Regions from separate parts of the Aeribacillus sp. FSL K6-1305 genome, predicted to be linked through region 1. Evidence: a T-box and tRNA genes for the amino acid it is inferred to sense, from the RefSeq annotation. Region 1 holds a T-box; the other holds one or more tRNA genes.
What was found. The T-box of region 1 lies ahead of leuS (leucine--tRNA ligase). A T-box ahead of a tRNA ligase gene usually reads a tRNA of that ligase, here a tRNA-Leu.

Region 1 (4,417 bases):
AAAAATTTATGCCAGAAACGGGCATACAGCAAGTGTAAAACAGCATGCTCAGCCCCGCCGATATAAATGTCCACAGGCAGCCATTTTTTCAATTTTTCAGGATCAGCTAATTGTTCTGAATTGTGCGGGTCAATATAGCGCAAATAGTACCAGCAGCTTCCCGCCCATTGAGGCATTGTGTTTGTTTCGCGCCGCCCTTTTTTGCCTGTTTTCGGGTCAACGACATTCACCCAATCCTCAATATTCGCTAAAGGTGACTCACCGGTTCCCGAAGGTCTAATTTCATCTGTTTCCGGAAGCACTAACGGCAGCTCCTCTTCAGGAACAGCTGTGATCGTGCCGTCTTCCCAATGGATGATCGGAATCGGTTCACCCCAATAACGTTGACGGCTGAACAACCAGTCTCGGAGACGGTATGTCACTTTTCTTTGTCCTTTTTTGTTTTCCTCCAGCCATTTGATCATCGCTTCAATTGCTTCTTCTTTATTCAATCCGTTCAAAAAGTCGGAATTTACATGCTCGCCGTCTCCTGTATAAGCTTCTTGTTCGATGTTTCCTCCAGCGACAACCTCTTTAATCGGCAGGTCAAATTTTTTCGCAAATTCATAGTCCCGTTCATCGTGGGCAGGCACGGCCATGATCGCACCTGTACCATAGCTCATTAAAACATAATCGGCAATCCAAATCGGCAATCTTTCTCCATTGGCAGGATTTACAGCATAGGCTCCGGTAAACACGCCTGTTTTTTCCTTCGCCAAGTCCGTTCTTTCGAGATCGCTTTTACTTTTAATTTGATCTAAATAGGCTTCCACCGCTTCTTTTTGTTCCTCGGTTGTAATTTCTTTCACAAGCGGATGTTCAGGCGCAAGCACTGTATACGTAGCACCGAAAAGCGTATCAGGACGAGTAGTAAAAACAGTAAAGGTTTTATCAGTTCCATCGACTGTAAAATGAACTTCCGCACCTTCCGACCGGCCGATCCAATTTCGCTGCATTTCCTTTATGCTTTCCGGCCAATCAAGCTCTTCTAAATCTTCCAGCAGCCTGTCAGCATATTCGGTGATTTTTAACACCCATTGTTTCATCGGACGGCGTTCAACAGGATGTCCTCCCCGTTCGCTTTTTCCGTCGATGACCTCTTCATTTGCAAGAACAGTTCCGAGTGCCGGGCACCAGTTGACGGGCACTTCATCAATGTAAGCAAGTCCTTTTTCATAAAGTTTTAAGAAGATCCATTGCGTCCATTTGTAATATTCCGGATCAGTTGTATTTACTTCCCGATCCCAATCATAGGAAAATCCTAGTGATTGAATTTGTCTGCGAAAATTATCAATATTTTTTTTCGTAAATTCCGCAGGATCGTTGCCGGTATCTAAAGCATATTGCTCAGCCGGAAGTCCAAATGCATCCCATCCCATTGGATGGAGAACATTGTATCCTTGCATCCGTTTCATTCGCGCCAAAATGTCGGTTGCCGTATAACCTTCAGGATGGCCTACATGAAGACCAGCTCCCGAAGGATACGGAAACATATCCAATGCATAAAACTTCGGTTTATCGGAATCATCCTCTGTTTTAAATGTTTTGTTTTTTAGCCAATAATCTTGCCATTTTTTCTCAATCTCACGATGGTTGTAAGACATGTAAAAATCCTCCTTTGCTATATATATGTATAAGCGTCAAATAATAAAAAAACTCCCATCCCCACGACGAAGGGACGAGAGACAATTTCCCGCGGTACCACCCAAATTAGCGCAAATGCACTCACTCTGTTCCGTAACGTGGAAACACGTCGGGCATTAGTCTGTACCGGAATACATTTCACACCCGCAACTCAAAGGGGAGTTCGTGAATAAACAACGATTGACTTTCACCTTCCGTCAACTCTCTAGACGCCTTTATCCACTACTGATCCTTTTCACCGTTCTTGCTTTTTCATCCACTTATCATATTGTTATTTTAATGAATTTTATGAGTTCATGCAAGTCAATGTCGAAAAATTTGGATTTCAGTCTAATAATTAATAATTGACAGACCCTTTCAAGCTTGAATCAAGCAGCATTTCTGCTTCATTTAAAATGTCCTGCAAGATCGTGTCAGCAGCGTTTGGTCTATATAATTCAGCAATGCTCATTTTCATTTTTTCCATTTTTTCAGGGTGGTTAAATAAATCATTGACCGTCTCTTGAACTTTTTCAAGCTTATTGATGACAACCGCCGCCCCTTTTGCTGCAAACAAATCGGCATTCTCCCTTTCCTGCCCCGGAACAGGTTTATAGAGAATAAGCGGAACTTTTAATGCGGCCGCCTCGCTGAGAGTAATCCCTCCAGGCTTTGTTATCATGCAGGAACAAATGCGAAAGAGCTCATCGATTCTTTCGACATAGCCAAAAACTTTTATTCGATCCGGGTGAATATACTGAAGCGGTTCAAGCTCATCTTTCAGCGATTGGTTATTTCCGCATACAACGACTATTTGCATGTCATCTCGTGTAAAAAATGATTCACACAAATCTTTTACATTTTTTAAAACTCCATGAGCGCCTGTAGCAATTAACAAAGTTTTCTTGTTCGGATCCAAATTGTATTTTTTATATAAATCGATCGTTTCCATTTTTTCTTCAAACTGCGGCCGAATAGGAATTCCGGTTACTTTGACAAGCGCTGGATGGATGTTGAGCATTGTCAGTTTTTCCTTCACATCGTCGCACGAAACATAATATTTATCAATGTTTTTATGAACCCATACTCGGTGAAGACAAAAATCGGTCAGCACATTAAATGTCGGGATGAACACGCCTGTCCGCGTGCGATATTCAGGCACAACGGAAATAGGAAATGTATTAATGATGATGTCAGGATTTATCTCCCTTACTAGCTGATTCAATTTGCGGTGTCCAAGCTTCAAATACAAATTCATAATGCGTTTGTTAGACATTTTGTCCACACTATAATAAAATAACCGATAAAATTGCTTACCGATGGAAAAACTTTTCAAATATAAATATCTTGTAATTTCCGCCATAATTGGATGAGACTCGCTAATTAAATCAGAAACTTTTACGTTGTTGATTCCCATCTTATGCAAAGACTGCTCCAATGTTTTAGCAACTTGGATATGACCGTTTCCGTAATTTGCCGTTAATATTAATATCTTTGGGTCTTTTAACATTTTATTCACCTCAACTTAAAGCAGCTCAACAATTAGAACGAACTAAAATCAAAATAGTTTCACTTTAAATGTATATTTCCTTTTATAATTTTAGGAGAAAAAAATTAAGAATCCTTTATTATTTTATTACATTTACATTTCACTGGAAATTTTCGTTTTTTGTTGGTTGCAATAGCTAAAATGACAAATATATGGATTGGGATTTTTTAATGTCCAACAAAAAATAATTCTGCCCGTTTACTCGCATGGTTCATACAAGAATCTTACCGATACGCATTGGTTTAATTGAATTTATGCCGTTTTTCCGGGGATTTTTTAGCTAGCTAATGGGCAGCCAAAGCTGCATGAATAACACCGAGAAGAATAAGATATGCCCTCCGAACAAAGTTTTTCCTTTATCTTTTCTGAACCGTTTTAGCCAAACAAGCTGAAACTCGCTGCAGAGATTCAAATACTTTTTCTTTGCTAAACTTTATTTATGAAAAGCATTGGCAAATTCGTTATTCATGTCTTTCATCCATTGGTATATTTGTTCAAAGCTGATTCCTGCATAAAATGCATCGATCATAATTTGCCGCAGCTCCTCTTTAATTATTTCAATTTTCTCTTCATCCAGCTTTTTCTGCACCATTTTCGATACAAATGTCCCCCGTCCTCTCAGCGTTTCAATCAAGCCTTCTCTTTCCAGCTCTTTATAAGCCTTTGAAACCGTGTTAGGATTAGCGATAATCATGGAAGACATCTCTCTTACAGAGGGCAGTTTATCGCCAGGCTTTAACACACCTTTGATACATAGTTCTTTCATTTTTTTTATGATCTGCTCATATATCGGAGTGGCACTTCTCGGGTCAATTTCAAACATCAAATACCCTTCTTTCTTACAAAAAGGACTCTTTTGTATTATGTGTACTACATTATATAGTACACATAATACAGAAAAGATGCAATCAACATTTTCTGATTCCGCATATAAAAAACGCTGAATGATTTCACTCGTTCGGGGGCTCTTGATCTTAGGGAAATTATGATGTACATAGTCGTATAGCAGCTTTTGCTAGAAGTTTGGCTGATTTCAACAAACTGATCCCGATTTTGTTTTAAAATGTAATCGTTCATTCGCATTGAGCCGAGCTTTTATATCGGTAATAGCGCAATCTGTTGAAAGATATTTTTATTCTATATTTTCGTTTTTATTCCAAAAACCATTCTTTCCTTATGCAAATTTATATATAAGATCAAATCGGC
Region 2 (4,417 bases), 880 kb from region 1:
GCGAAACCGTAAGGTGAAGTATAGGGGCTGACGCCTGCCCGGTGCTGGAAGGTTAAGGGGAGCGCTTAAGCTGTAGCTGAAGGTGCGAACCGAAGCCCCAGTAAACGGCGGCCGTAACTATAACGGTCCTAAGGTAGCGAAATTCCTTGTCGGGTAAGTTCCGACCCGCACGAAAGGCGTAACGATCTGGGCACTGTCTCAACGAGAGACTCGGTGAAATTATAGTACCTGTGAAGATGCAGGTTACCCGCGACAGGACGGAAAGACCCCGTGGAGCTTTACTGCAGCCTGATATTGAATGTGGGTACAGCTTGTACAGGATAGGTAGGAGCCAGAGACGCGTGAGCGCCAGCTTGCGCTGAGGCGACGGTGGGATACTACCCTGGCTGTACTGACATTCTAACCCGCGCCCCTGATCGGGGCGGGAGACAGTGTCAGGTGGGCAGTTTGACTGGGGCGGTCGCCTCCTAAAAGGTAACGGAGGCGCCCAAAGGTTCCCTCAGAATGGTTGGAAATCATTCGGAGAGTGCAAAGGCAGAAGGGAGCTTGACTGCGAGACCTACAAGTCGAGCAGGGACGAAAGTCGGGCTTAGTGATCCGGTGGTTCCGCATGGAAGGGCCATCGCTCAACGGATAAAAGCTACCCCGGGGATAACAGGCTGATCTCCCCCAAGAGTCCACATCGACGGGGAGGTTTGGCACCTCGATGTCGGCTCATCGCATCCTGGGGCTGTAGTCGGTCCCAAGGGTTGGGCTGTTCGCCCATTAAAGCGGTACGCGAGCTGGGTTCAGAACGTCGTGAGACAGTTCGGTCCCTATCCGTCGCGGGCGCAGGAAATTTGAGAGGAGCTGTCCTTAGTACGAGAGGACCGGGATGGACGCACCGCTGGTGTACCAGTTGTCCCGCCAGGGGCACCGCTGGGTAGCTATGTGCGGAAGGGATAAGCGCTGAAAGCATCTAAGCGTGAAGCCCCCCTCAAGATGAGATTTCCCATCGCGAAAAGCGAGTAAGATCCCTTGAAGATGACGAGGTAGATAGGTCCGAGGTGGAAGCGTGGCGACACGTGAAGCTGACGGATACTAATCGATCGAGGACTTAACCAAGAAAGAGCATCTATTCGTGAAAGAAACGTTATCTAGTTTTGAAAGAATGACATTCCGATGTCATTTGACAACAGGAAGGAAAACAGAAAAGGCTGCTTGGTGGCAATGGCGAAGAGGTCACACCCGTTCCCATCCCGAACACGGAAGTTAAGCTCTTCAGCGCCGATGGTAGTGAGGGTTTGTCCCTTGTGAGAGTAGGACGCTGCCAGGCTGCCTTTATTTAATTGTTTTTAGGAGGATTAGCTCAGCTGGGAGAGCACTTGCCTTACAAGCAAGGGGTCGGCGGTTCGATCCCGTCATCCTCCACCATCTTGCATGCTCGTGAAGATCAATTGGAGAGCATGTTCTGTCTTCTTTGATTATACTTCAGCGTACTACATTGAGATTCTTCTTAAGCAAGCTTACTTTCATTGGAATAACAATTTAAGCAAAGGCAAAAACTGAGTATTGAAGTTGTTATTATGCCGGTGTAGCTCAATTGGCAGAGCAACTGACTTGTAATCAGTAGGTTGGGGGTTCGATTCCTCTCGCCGGCATCATTTTAGTTGTTTTATTATGAATATGTCTTTCAATCAGTTGTCAGACAAGCAATGCTTCATCAAATTTGTGGCAGGTTGTTTTGCCCTGATGTCATTGATCGTCTTCCCAATAGTTAAGACAGAAGAGACAGCTGAAAAAATATTTTTGATCATGAGCCATTGCTCAGCAGGTAGAGCAACGAGCAAGGCTTCATCGAATAAGCGACGAGTTGTCCCGACGCATCCAACATCCTCGAAAAGACTGGCAGAGGAAGGGACATCTGACAAATGAAAAATGGATTAGGAGAAAAAAATTTTTTATGAGCCATTAGCTCAGTCGGTAGAGCAACGAGCAAGGCTTCATCGAATAGGCGACGAGTTGTCCCGACGCATCCAGCATCCTCGAAAAGACTGGCAGAGGAAGGGACATCTGACAAATGAAAAATGGATTAGAAGAAAAAAATTTTTTATGAGCCATTAGCTCAGTCGGTAGAGCAACGAGCAAGGCTTCATCGAATAAGCGACGAGTTGTCCCGACGCATCCAACATCCTCGAAAAGACTGGCAGAGGAAGGGACATCTGACAAATGAAAAATGGATTAGAAGAAAAAAATTTTTTATGAGCCATTAGCTCAGTCGGTAGAGCAACGAGCAAGGCTTCATCGAATAGGCGACGAGTTGTCCCGACGCATCCAACATCCTCGAAAAGACTGGCAGAGGAAGGGACATCTGACAAATGAAAAATGGATTAGGAGAAAAAATTTTTTATGAGCCATTAGCTCAGTCGGTAGAGCATCTGACTTTTAATCAGAGGGTCGGAGGTTCGAATCCTCCATGGCTCACCATTTTGACGCGGGTGTGGCGGAATTGGCAGACGCACTAGAATCAGGATCTAGCGCCTTTATGGCGTGGGGGTTCAAGTCCCTCCACCCGCATCATATGCGGAAGTAGTTCAGTGGTAGAACACCACCTTGCCAAGGTGGGGGTCGCGGGTTCGAATCCCGTCTTCCGCTTTTCTCTGCCGGGGTGGCGGAATTGGCAGACGCACAGGACTTAAAATCCTGCGGTAGGTGACTACCGTACCGGTTCAAGTCCGGTCCTCGGCACCATATTGGCGCCCGTAGCTCAATTGGATAGAGCGTTTGACTACGGATCAAAAGGTTAGGGGTTCGACTCCTCTCGGGCGCGCCATATCGGGAAGTAGCTCAGCTTGGTAGAGCACATGGTTTGGGACCATGGGGTCGCAGGTTCGAATCCTGTCTTCCCGACCAGGGAATTTAAAGGGGCCTTAGCTCAGCTGGGAGAGCGCCTGCTTTGCACGCAGGAGGTCAGCGGTTCGATCCCGCTAGGCTCCATCCAAATATTTATTTATACAACCAATTCCAATAATCCACTGAACCTTAGGGAGATTCCTAAGGTTTTTTTATTGCCCATGAAAAATGGACATGCCTGGCGCAGGTCGTTAAAAATTGCATATCACAATAAATTGATTGTTGAGGAAGCCAATCGGCGATATCATTGTGCTTGGTTATTTCTCACACTGACAGTTCGGAATGTCGAGGGAGGAGAGCTTCGCCAAACGATTTCCGATATGATGAAGGGGTTTAATCGTTTGACGAAGTACAAGCGATTTGATGCAGCCGTCCTTGGGTATTTTCGAGCTTTAGAAATCACGAAAAATCATGAAGAACATACATATCATCCACATTTTCATGTGTTATTACCAGTAAAGAAAAGTTATTTCACAGGCAAGTTATATATTAGTCAAAAAGATTGGACAAGCCTTTGGAAAAAGGCAATGAAACTTGATTACACGCCGATTGTACATATACAGCGGGGCAAAGGGAAAACCAAGATTGATGCTGAACAGATCGAGAGTGAAGTGCGAGAGGCTATAGAGGAGCAAAAAGCTGTTTTGGAAATTTCAAAGTACCCTGTGAAGGATACAGATCTTGTCCGCGGCAACAAGGTGACTGAAGACAATTTGGATACGGTCTACTATCTGGACGACGCGCTGTCGGCTCGGCGACTAATCGGATATGGTGGCATTTTGAAGGAGATACATAAGGAAATGAATCTCGGTGATGCAGAGGACAGCGATCTGGTTAAGATTGAGGAAGAAAATGATGAGGTGGCAAACGCTGCATTTGAGGTTATGGCTTATTGGCATCCTGGCATAAAGAATTACATAATCAAGTAAGAAAAGCAGGCCTAGAGCCTGCATTTCTTACTAAGGTAGATGTTTTTTTAACTTTTTGTCCCATCCTGTGAAGACCATTATTGCCGTTATTGGTAGCCCTAATGCCATAACAAAAATCAAAGATACATTTTCAGATGGACCTAAGATTAAATAAATCAATAACATTATAGCCGCGAGGCTAATATAACTTTTTAAAAATGCTATCAGTGAGTTTTTATTCATAATCTCGCCCCATTTTAAATTATTTTACAATCGTGTATTATATTTGTACTGAATAGGATGTATGGTAATTTTTATAATCAGTTATTGTTATTTTTAATCTCTTTCCTTTTTTTGCAGCATTTATAACTTCTTTTTTATAAAGAGAATTAGAACTCAGTTGTGTTGCTAATGCAGAAGCCCATCCAGCAACTCCACCCCATTTAGTAGCAATAGCTAAAATAACAATTTTTAGATTACTATTACCTTTTATTGCTTTCATATTATTAGCCAACTCTTTATTGAGCTTTGGATAAAGTATAAGACCCTACTACAACTCTCTTTTCTGCTGCATGAGCAACATTACTTGATTTATTAAATCCCAAAAAACTTGTTGA

Region 2: it encodes a tRNA-Leu, which carries the amino acid that the T-box ahead of leuS (leucine--tRNA ligase) is inferred to sense. The anticodon was not compared.

Annotation. Positions count from the first base shown of each region.
Region 1 covers NZ_JBBOQV010000002.1:1,628,958-1,633,374, reverse strand. Annotated here, with positions in the region: gene leuS (leucine--tRNA ligase) at 1-1,643, opposite strand, end outside; T-box leader at 1,711-1,931, opposite strand; gene NST97_RS17790 (diglucosyl diacylglycerol synthase) at 2,021-3,172, opposite strand; gene NST97_RS17785 (GntR family transcriptional regulator) at 3,645-4,034, opposite strand.
Region 2 covers NZ_JBBOQV010000002.1:750,661-755,077, forward strand. Annotated here, with positions in the region: rRNA gene NST97_RS13375 (23S ribosomal RNA) at 1-1,104, shown strand, start outside; rRNA gene rrf (5S ribosomal RNA) at 1,200-1,315, shown strand; tRNA gene NST97_RS13385 (tRNA-Val) at 1,338-1,413, shown strand; tRNA gene NST97_RS13390 (tRNA-Thr) at 1,568-1,640, shown strand; tRNA gene NST97_RS13395 (tRNA-Lys) at 2,391-2,466, shown strand; tRNA gene NST97_RS13400 (tRNA-Leu) at 2,474-2,556, shown strand; tRNA gene NST97_RS13405 (tRNA-Gly) at 2,563-2,634, shown strand; tRNA gene NST97_RS13410 (tRNA-Leu) at 2,642-2,730, shown strand; tRNA gene NST97_RS13415 (tRNA-Arg) at 2,736-2,812, shown strand; tRNA gene NST97_RS13420 (tRNA-Pro) at 2,816-2,892, shown strand; tRNA gene NST97_RS13425 (tRNA-Ala) at 2,904-2,976, shown strand; gene NST97_RS13430 (protein rep) at 3,054-3,821, shown strand; gene NST97_RS13435 (hypothetical protein) at 4,081-4,302, opposite strand; gene NST97_RS13440 (hypothetical protein) at 4,319-4,417, opposite strand, start outside.